Regions from separate parts of the Arthrobacter pigmenti genome, predicted to be linked through region 2. Evidence: riboswitches for the same ligand, from Rfam matches in the RefSeq annotation. Region 2 holds a riboswitch; the other holds the start of a gene.

Region 1 (4,121 bases), 1.4 Mb from region 2:
AGAGGTGGTGCGCCGCGGGCTTGCGCGGTGGGTACGCGGCCGCACCATCGAAGCGGTCGAGATCCTTGACCCCCGATCCATCCGACGCCATGCCCTCGGGGCCGAGGACTTCCGCGGGAACCTCGTGGGAGCAACCGTCACTGATACGGTGCGCCGTGGCAAGTTCCTCTGGATGCCCCTGGCGGACACAAAGCACGACGACGGCGCCAGCCGGCTTGCGCCGTCGTCGTACTTACCTGCCGCACGGCTGGAATCCGAGGCCGGCGGGATAGTCCACACCGCACCACGGGTGGCGTTGATGGCGCACCTGGGGATGAGCGGACAGCTGCTGGTTGAGGATGAGGACCAGCCGGACGAGAAACACCTGAAGGTGCGGCTGCGGCTGTCCCAGGACGGTGACCATTTGCCGGCGGAACTGCGGTTCGTTGACCAGCGCATCTTCGGCGGGCTCTTCGTGACCGGTATGGTGGCCACCGCTGACGGCATGCCGGGTGGGCTGGGGGAGGATCCTGAGGCGCTCGTGCCCGTGGAAGCCTCTCACATTGCGCGGGATCCGCTTGATCCGGCGTTCTCCTTTGAGGAATTCTTCTCCAGGCTGCGCGCGCGCCGGACGGGCCTTAAGCGGGCGCTCCTCGACCAGTCCCTCATATCGGGCATCGGGAACATCTATGCCGACGAAGCTCTATGGGCGGCCAGGCTCCATTTCGCGCGTGCAACCGATACCGTGCGGCGTCCGGAGGTTACCCGGCTCCTCACCGCCTGCCGCGACGTCATGGAACGCGCACTCGAGGCCGGTGGAACGAGCTTCGACTCGCTGTACGTGAACGTCAACGGTGCCTCGGGGTACTTCGAGCGATCGCTCAACGCCTATGGACGGGAACACCTGCCGTGTCTTCGATGTGCGGAAGCGGGTTTGGACTCCCGTGTGCGGAGGGACACCTTCATGAACCGCTCCTCCTACACGTGTCCGCGCTGCCAGCCGAGGCCGCGTAACGGCCGTTGGTGACGCCTCGACGTGACAAAACTAAGTACGCTGACTAGATTCGACATCTGAGGAACCCGACAGGTCAGGAGTATCGCCATGAAGAACAAACTGGTTTTTGCAGCAGGAATGGCCGCAGGCTATGTGCTGGGCGCGCGTGCCGGCCGTGCGAGCTATGAGCAGATCAAGGTGAAGGCGCAGGAACTCTGGAACAACCCGAAGGTCCAGGAAACTGTCACAGAGGCAACCGAGGCAGTGAAGGCCAAGGCGCCGGAAGTGCAGGCGCAGGCTGAGCAGGCGGTGAAGAAGGCGCAGGACGCAGTGCATCGCTCGGGTAACCGTTCGGGCGACGATGAGAAGCCCAAGGACGCTACCGACCAGTACAAAATCTAGTCGATGGGCATATATCAGTAGTTCTCCGTAAAAGCCCGCCATGGCGTGGGTTTGTGATCGAAACGTGACAATTCAACGAATCGTATGTAACGTTAAGGCCACGCCGGGTTTCTAAAGCCCGGCTTCCTTCTGGCGGATTGCCTAATCCTGTCGCCGTCGGAAGGTCCGTTCGCTACACATCCGGCAGGAGCGGGGGAACCAGATAGCGGGCTTCGTTTTTCCGAAGTCCTAGGGGTTAAGACGCGCATAAGTTCGCAGTACGCGTCCGGGTGGCTCCCATCCGAATCCGACAGCTAACTCCGCAGGCACTGGGAGAGGCCCTTCGTTGTCCAAAAACCGCCATATTGCGCGTCACCGCGCCACCCCGCCCAGCACGATGCAGATCGTCTCGAAGGCAGTCAGCACGCACGCCGGCACCGTCGGACGTCCTGCGGCTGTTGTCGTAGCAGCATCGGGCATCATGTTCGGCGCAGCGCTACCGGCCAGCGCCGGAACCACCTACAGCTCGACCTCAGGTGCAGTTCAGTCCGCTGACGCCGCCGTCCAGGTCTCCGCCCCGGCCGCTGCCCCTGCCGCGCCGGTCACCGCGCAGACCGTATCGGCGCCGGCTCCGGCTCCGGTCACGAATGCTCCGACCCACACCGTGCGTTCCGGTGACACCCTTGGTGCCATCGCAGCGAACTACGGCGTGAGCCTGGATGCCATCTTCGCGGCCAACGGGCTCGGCTGGAACTCGATCATCTACCCGGGTCAGGTCATCAGCCTGTCGGGCAGCGCCGCTGCGGCGCCTGCTCCGGCCTCACCCGCCCCGCAGGTGCAGGTTGCACCGGCTCCTGTTGCTCCGGCTCCCGTTGCTCCGGCTCCGGCTGAGACCAGCACCATGGGCATAACAACGGCGTCCTCCAACATCGAGGTTGCCTCCTACTCGGCCGCTCCTGCTTCCTCTTCGGTTGCTGGAACCATCGCTGCAGCAGCGCAGGGTCAGCTTGGAGCGATCCAGGACTGCACCCGGCTGGTATCGAACGCCCTCGCGGCGGCCGGTATCAACTTCCATGACTGGCCCGCCGGCTACCTGTCCCTCGGCAGCACGGTGAGCGCCAGCCAGGCGATGCCGGGCGACCTGATCTACTACGCCGATGGTGGCATGGGTGCAGCCCACATCGCCGTGTACATCGGTAACGGCCAGGCCGTCCACGGTGGCTTCAACGGCAACCAGACCGTAGTTGCGCCGGCTCAGCTTGGTTCGGGTCCGGTGTTCATCCGGGTCAACGGCTAACGTCAGCATCAGCACAGGGAGGACCGGTTCGCCGGTCCTCCTTTTGCGTTCCTGGACGGTGCCTACGCCCGCCCGCCATAGTGGGCGGCGAGCCGGGCGAATCCCTCGTCCAGTGAAACCGCCGGCGTCCAATCCAGCAGCTCCCTGGTCTGCCGCTGGTCGAACCAGTGTGCGGTCGAAAGCTGTTCGGCGAGGAACCGGGTCATAGGCGGTTCGCCATCCGCGTTCGAACCACGCCACAGGGTTTCGACGGCGGTGCCCGCCGCACGTCCAAGCCACGCCGGAACGGACATCCGCGGCGCGGGCGCACCACCTGCTGCGCAGATCCGGGCCAGCAGCTCACCAATCGGCCGGGGTTCGCCGTTGGTCACCACAAGCGGTCTCCCGTGAACCCGTTCGATGTGATCGTGGGCAGCGACGATCGCGGACGCTGCGTTGTCCACATACGTGGTGTCCACGAGAGCGGTCCCGCCTCCCAGCAGCGGCAACCTGCCGGCCCGCGCCCGGGACAGCACGCGTTCGACTAGCTGCGTGTCGCCCGGTCCCCAGACGATATGGGGGCGAATGGCCGTGACCGGCATGGCGTCGTCGTCGTTCGCCAGGACCAGTTGCTCGGCCTTCGCCTTGGTACGGGCGTAATCCCCGCGGGCGCGCGTCGGGTCAGCGGGTTCTGCACCGGCTCCGATGATCGAATGGCCCAGATGCGCCACCGACGGTGAAGACACATACACAAACCGCCCAGCACCCGCGAAGTGCGCCGCTTCAAGCAGGTCATGGGTCCCGGCGACGTTCACGCGTTCAAACTCGGCAGGGTCGCCACTGAAGGACACCTTCGCCGCACAATGGATCACGGAGTCCACGCCCTCAACGGCACGCTTCACCGCCTGCGGGTCACCCAGCGAACCGGCCACGTCCTCCACGCCGGTAATTCCCGATGCACGGCGCTGAAAGGTACGCACCGACTCACCACGGCTGCGCAGCAGGCGGGCAACGGCGCCGCCGAGCATTCCGCTTGCACCCGTTACCAGGAGCGTCATGGGCGCCGCTTCCGGCGTCCCTCGAGCACCTGCCCGGCCCAGGCCGCGACCTTCGTCCGGTCGATTTTCGCGTTGTGGCGCACGTCCGTCGGCAGCTCGGGCAGAGTCAGCACTGCAGCGATCTCCACACCAGTTGAATGTCCCGCCTGACGGACGGCAGCAGACAGGCTTTCCGTCGCCAGAGACCCAGCGCGCGTCGTTGAGGCGGGTACGACGACGGCGACAACCGCCTGGGTTCCGGCTGGCCCCACGCCGACGACGGCCGCCTGCCCCACTCCTTCCGTGCACTCGATAGCCTGCTCGGCGCCGACGGGAGTAACCGCCCCTGCCGCCGTGGGAATGATGTGGGCGAGGCGCCCTTCAACCCACAGCCGACCGTCGGCGTCCAGATGGCCAACGTCCCCGGTACGGTGCCAGCCCGAGGTGCGCGAGG
Region 2 (4,121 bases):
GCAACCGCACGGCGGGATGTCTCCTTCACCGGTCTCAGCCAGAAAGTAGCCATCGCAGCTGCCGCATCGGGAATGGTGCTCACCGTCGCACTACCCACCACTGCGGCCGTCGCACCTGCCCAGATGCAGCAGGCGGCACACACCAGCCAGGACGCGGCGAAGCCCGTTCAAGCGGCCGCAAGCGCCGAAGTGACCTTTGATCGCGCGGCACTGCACGGGAAGTTCGATCCTGATGCCAAACTGGCCGAGATCGTGTCTGCGTCCGGCAGCGATATCGTTGCCGCAGAGTCCAAGGGTTCCCTCTCTGCGCCGTTGGATAACGTGCAGCTGAGCTCGCCCTTCGGAAACCGCATCAGCCCGATCACCGGTGCCGGCGAACTCCACACAGGTCAGGACATGAGCGAAGCGTGTGGCACCGCCGTGAAGGCCGCTGCTTCCGGAACCGTGACCTTTGCCGGGTGGCACGCCTATGGCGGCGGCAACCGCGTCGTCGTCGAACACGGCAACGGACTCAAGACCACGTACAACCACCTGTCCGCCATTGATGTCACCGTGGGGCAGGAAGTGCAGCGGGCCCAGTCGATCGCGCGCGTGGGAAGCACCGGCGCGTCCACTGGCTGCCATCTGCACTTTGAAGTCATGATCGACGGGAAAAACGTCGATCCGCTCGGCTGGCTCTAGGAAGCCAGGGCGCGTTTCGCCCCCGTTTATAACGGGCGACACACCGTTCCGTGATCGGAATGTGACATGCCCGCCGAACTCATGTACCGTCTAACTCGTGCCAAATCGCAGGGGGTTTGGCACCCTCGCGCAGATCGCCTAGCTCTGCCACTGCACGAGGTCCGTTCGCAACAATCGCATGGCAGGGGCGGGGGAACCAATTGCGGGCTTCGAAAGAAGCCCTAGGGGTTAAGTCGCAGGGTCTGAAAGGATCCACGGCCGGGTGACTCCCATCCGAATCCGACAGCTCACCTCGCAGGCGTAGGGAGAGGCAACTTAACGTGTCAAACAGCTCTGCGCTCGGACGCCATCGCGCGGTTCCGGCTCATACCAACTCGCTCGCAGCAATCTCGAAGGCTGTATCTTCGAACGCCGGATCCGTAGGACGCCAGGCAGCGGTTATCGTCGCAGCTTCCGGCCTCGTCCTTACCGCGGGCCTCCCGGCACACGGTGCCGCAGACGCCCAGCGCTCGGCACAGGCAGTCAAGACTCTGAACTCCATCTCCACTGAAGCGCCCGTCAGCGCCTCCGCAGATGCGGCAGTGACCTTTGAGCGCGCAGCCGTAGAAGCCGTCGCTGCTCCCGTCGAGGTAGCTCCCGTTGTTGCCGTCCAGGCCGATGTTGTAGAGGAAGCACCGGCTCCCGTCCCGGCCGCTGAGCCTGTTGCCGTAGAGGCAACCGTGGCAGCACCGGTCGAGGTGGAGGAAGCAGCCGTTGAGGCTCCTGAGCCCATCGAAGCACCATCGGCCAGTGGAATCGGCGCAGCGCTCGTCGGTTCGGCTTACGCCCAGATCGGTGTGTCGCAGGACTGCACCGCGATGGTTGAGAACGCACTGCGTTCAATCGGCAAATCCGTCGGCGACATCGCGCCGGGTGACTTCTTCGCATTCGGCTCGGTTGTCTCCTCGCCCGCGCCCGGTGACCTCGTCATTTCAGCCGGCCACGTTGCCATCTACGTCGGCAACGGTCAGGTCATTAGCGGTGGCTTCAACGGCATGAACACCGCTCTTCACAACTTGTCCGACCTCTCCGGCTACAGCTTCGTTCGCGTTAGCTAGAACCAGATCGACCTGGAGCTTCAACACATGACCCCGAATTCCCGCGCCACCATTGCGCGCCACCGTGCCGAAGTACAGCGGTCGGCCCACCTTTCCTCCATCGCCCGCGCCGTCAGCGACAATGCCGGCGGAGTAGGTCGCCAGGCCGCGGTCATCGCTGCAGCGTCCGGGCTTGTTCTCAGCAGCGGTGTTGCCGCCAACGCGGTAGAACTGCCCGCCGAGCGCAACGCAGTCACCAGCACCCTGGAGATTCAGTCCGTCACCGCCCCCGTTCAGGCGGCTGCCGACGCCAAGGTTTCGTTCAACAAGGCAGCTGTCAAGGCGGTTGCCGCACCCACGGTGGCCACCCCTGCAGTGACCCTGCAGGCTGAAGAGATCGTGGAAGCTGCACCGGCTGTTGTGGCTGAGGCTACCGTTTCCGAGCCGGCAGCTGCAGTAGAAGTTGCTGCCGAAACCGTAGCGGTCCTGCCGGAAGCACCGGCGCCTGTTGCTCCCGAGGTCTCCTCCGGCGTAGCAGCAACAATCGCAGCAGCAGCCCAGGGCCAGCTCGGTGTGATCCAGGACTGCACCCGTCTTGCCAGCAACGCCCTCGCTGCAGCAGGCATCAACTTCCACGGTTGGCCTGCAGGCTACCTTTCGCTCGGACGCACTGTCAGTGCCGCCGAAGCGATCCCCGGGGACCTCATCTATTACGCCGACGGCGGCATGGGTGCAGCGCACATCGCTGTGTACATCGGCGGCGGACAGGCTGTACACGGCGGTTTCAATGGAAACCAGACAGTTGTTGCTCCCGCGAACCTCGGTTCCGGACCGGTATTCATCCGCGTCGGAGGCTAGTCCAAAAGCTTTACACCAAAGGCCCTCTGCCACCAGGCAGGGGGCTCTTTGCGTGTTGCGATTGACGAATCCTTACGCCGACGGCTTACCCTTGCAGTGTCAATCCGAAGCACCTTCGCTGTAACTTCAGGGGCGTCCCGCAAGTTTCAGGGGATGGACGGCAAAGAGGAATGTGCATGCGCACTCTCGTTCTGAATGCTGGATATGAACCACTGGCGGTGGTGACCTTCCGCCGGGCGCTGGTGCTTGTGCTCACGGGGAAGGCCAGTGTGGTCGCTGAAGGAGATGACCCCGTTGTGGGCCCCACCGAAGTACTCTCGCGTCCCTCGGTCATCCTTCTCAATCGCTACGTGAAGATTCCGTACCGCCACAATCTCGTTGCGACCCGCCGCGGCGTGCTCCGGCGCGATAACCACTTATGCGCCTACTGCGGTAAGGCGGCCTCAACGATCGACCACGTGGTCCCACGGTCCCGCGGGGGTGAGGACAGTTGGGAGAATCTCGTTGCCTGCTGCCTCCGCTGCAACAACGCCAAGGGGGACAAGACTCTCGCGTCTCTCGGCTGGTCGCTGCGGGTGGTCCCCCGACCGCCGCGCGGTACCTGCTGGCAGATCCGCGAGCTGGAGAAGCCCTCGCCACAGTGGAGCGAGTTCCTTCCCGCCGATAACGCTGCGTGAGTGCTCCGGGCCCGCTGCCTGGGCGCGATCACACCCTTTTGTTCGACGCGGTCATCCTGAGTGGTGGACGGTCTTCCCGGCTTGGCGGGGTCCCGAAAGCATCCCTACAGATCGGTGACCGGAATCTCCTCGCCCTCACCTGTGAGGCGGCGTCGGCCGCCCGCCGTCTCCTCGTCGTCGGGCAGTCCACGCCGGGAATGCCGGGGGGTGTGGAGCTACTCCGGGAAGATCCGCCGTTCGGAGGTCCGGCGGCGGCGGTGGCGGCCGCCGTCGGACACTTGCGGTCCAGCCACGCACCGTGGCTGCTGGTGCTCGCCTGCGACATGCCGCGTATCGGCGAGACATTGCCGGCACTCCTGACAGGTGCGCGGGAAGCCGGTGCCTCGGTCCTGGCGCGCGACGGCGGCCGCGACCAGCCGCTGGCGGCGCTGTACCGCTGGAGTGACCTTGCATCCGCCGTCGATAGCGGGGCGTTAACGAATCTATCCATGCGCCACCTGCTTGCTAGGGTGCAATGGAGTGCAGTCGAGGTCCCCGCGGGCTCAACCCACGACGTCGATACGTGGTCCGACGCCCAAGAACTTGGGATCGAGGAGCCGTACGCGGACCAATAGCGAAAGGTTCACCATGGAGGATCGGGATCGCCTGCTGCGGCAGTGGAGTGAGCAGCTCATTGAGATGTTCGAACTCGACGGAACGGAGGTGGACGTCGACGCCGTCCTGGCTCTTGCCGGGAAAGCCGCGCATTCGGTGGTCCGGCCTGCGGCTCCGCTGACCACATTCATCGCAGGATATGCGGCGGGGATGGCGGTGGGGTTCGGGCAGGCGG

The links. A riboswitch is a leader RNA that binds a small molecule or an ion and turns the genes downstream of it on or off. The one in region 2 is predicted to bind cyclic di-AMP.
Region 1: linked by a shared signal. The riboswitch ahead of BJ994_RS08260 (LysM peptidoglycan-binding domain-containing protein) and the one ahead of BJ994_RS01980 (NlpC/P60 family protein) in region 2 are both predicted to bind cyclic di-AMP.

Annotation. Positions count from the first base shown of each region.
Region 1 is NZ_JAATJL010000001.1:1,798,098-1,802,218, reverse strand. Features, by position in the region: gene mutM (bifunctional DNA-formamidopyrimidine glycosylase/DNA-(apurinic or apyrimidinic site) lyase) at 1-1,006, shown strand, start outside; gene BJ994_RS08265 (YtxH domain-containing protein) at 1,082-1,375, shown strand; cyclic di-AMP (ydaO/yuaA leader) riboswitch at 1,536-1,697, shown strand; gene BJ994_RS08260 (LysM peptidoglycan-binding domain-containing protein) at 1,701-2,651, shown strand; gene BJ994_RS08255 (NAD-dependent epimerase/dehydratase family protein) at 2,714-3,688, opposite strand; gene BJ994_RS08250 (alpha/beta fold hydrolase) at 3,685-4,121, opposite strand, start outside.
Region 2 is NZ_JAATJL010000001.1:404,942-409,062, forward strand. Features, by position in the region: gene BJ994_RS01975 (M23 family metallopeptidase) at 1-681, shown strand, start outside; cyclic di-AMP (ydaO/yuaA leader) riboswitch at 838-996, shown strand; gene BJ994_RS01980 (NlpC/P60 family protein) at 1,002-1,778, shown strand; gene BJ994_RS01985 (NlpC/P60 family protein) at 1,806-2,615, shown strand; gene BJ994_RS01990 (HNH endonuclease) at 2,792-3,292, shown strand; gene mobA (molybdenum cofactor guanylyltransferase) at 3,289-3,906, shown strand; gene BJ994_RS02000 (DUF6457 domain-containing protein) at 3,920-4,121, shown strand, end outside.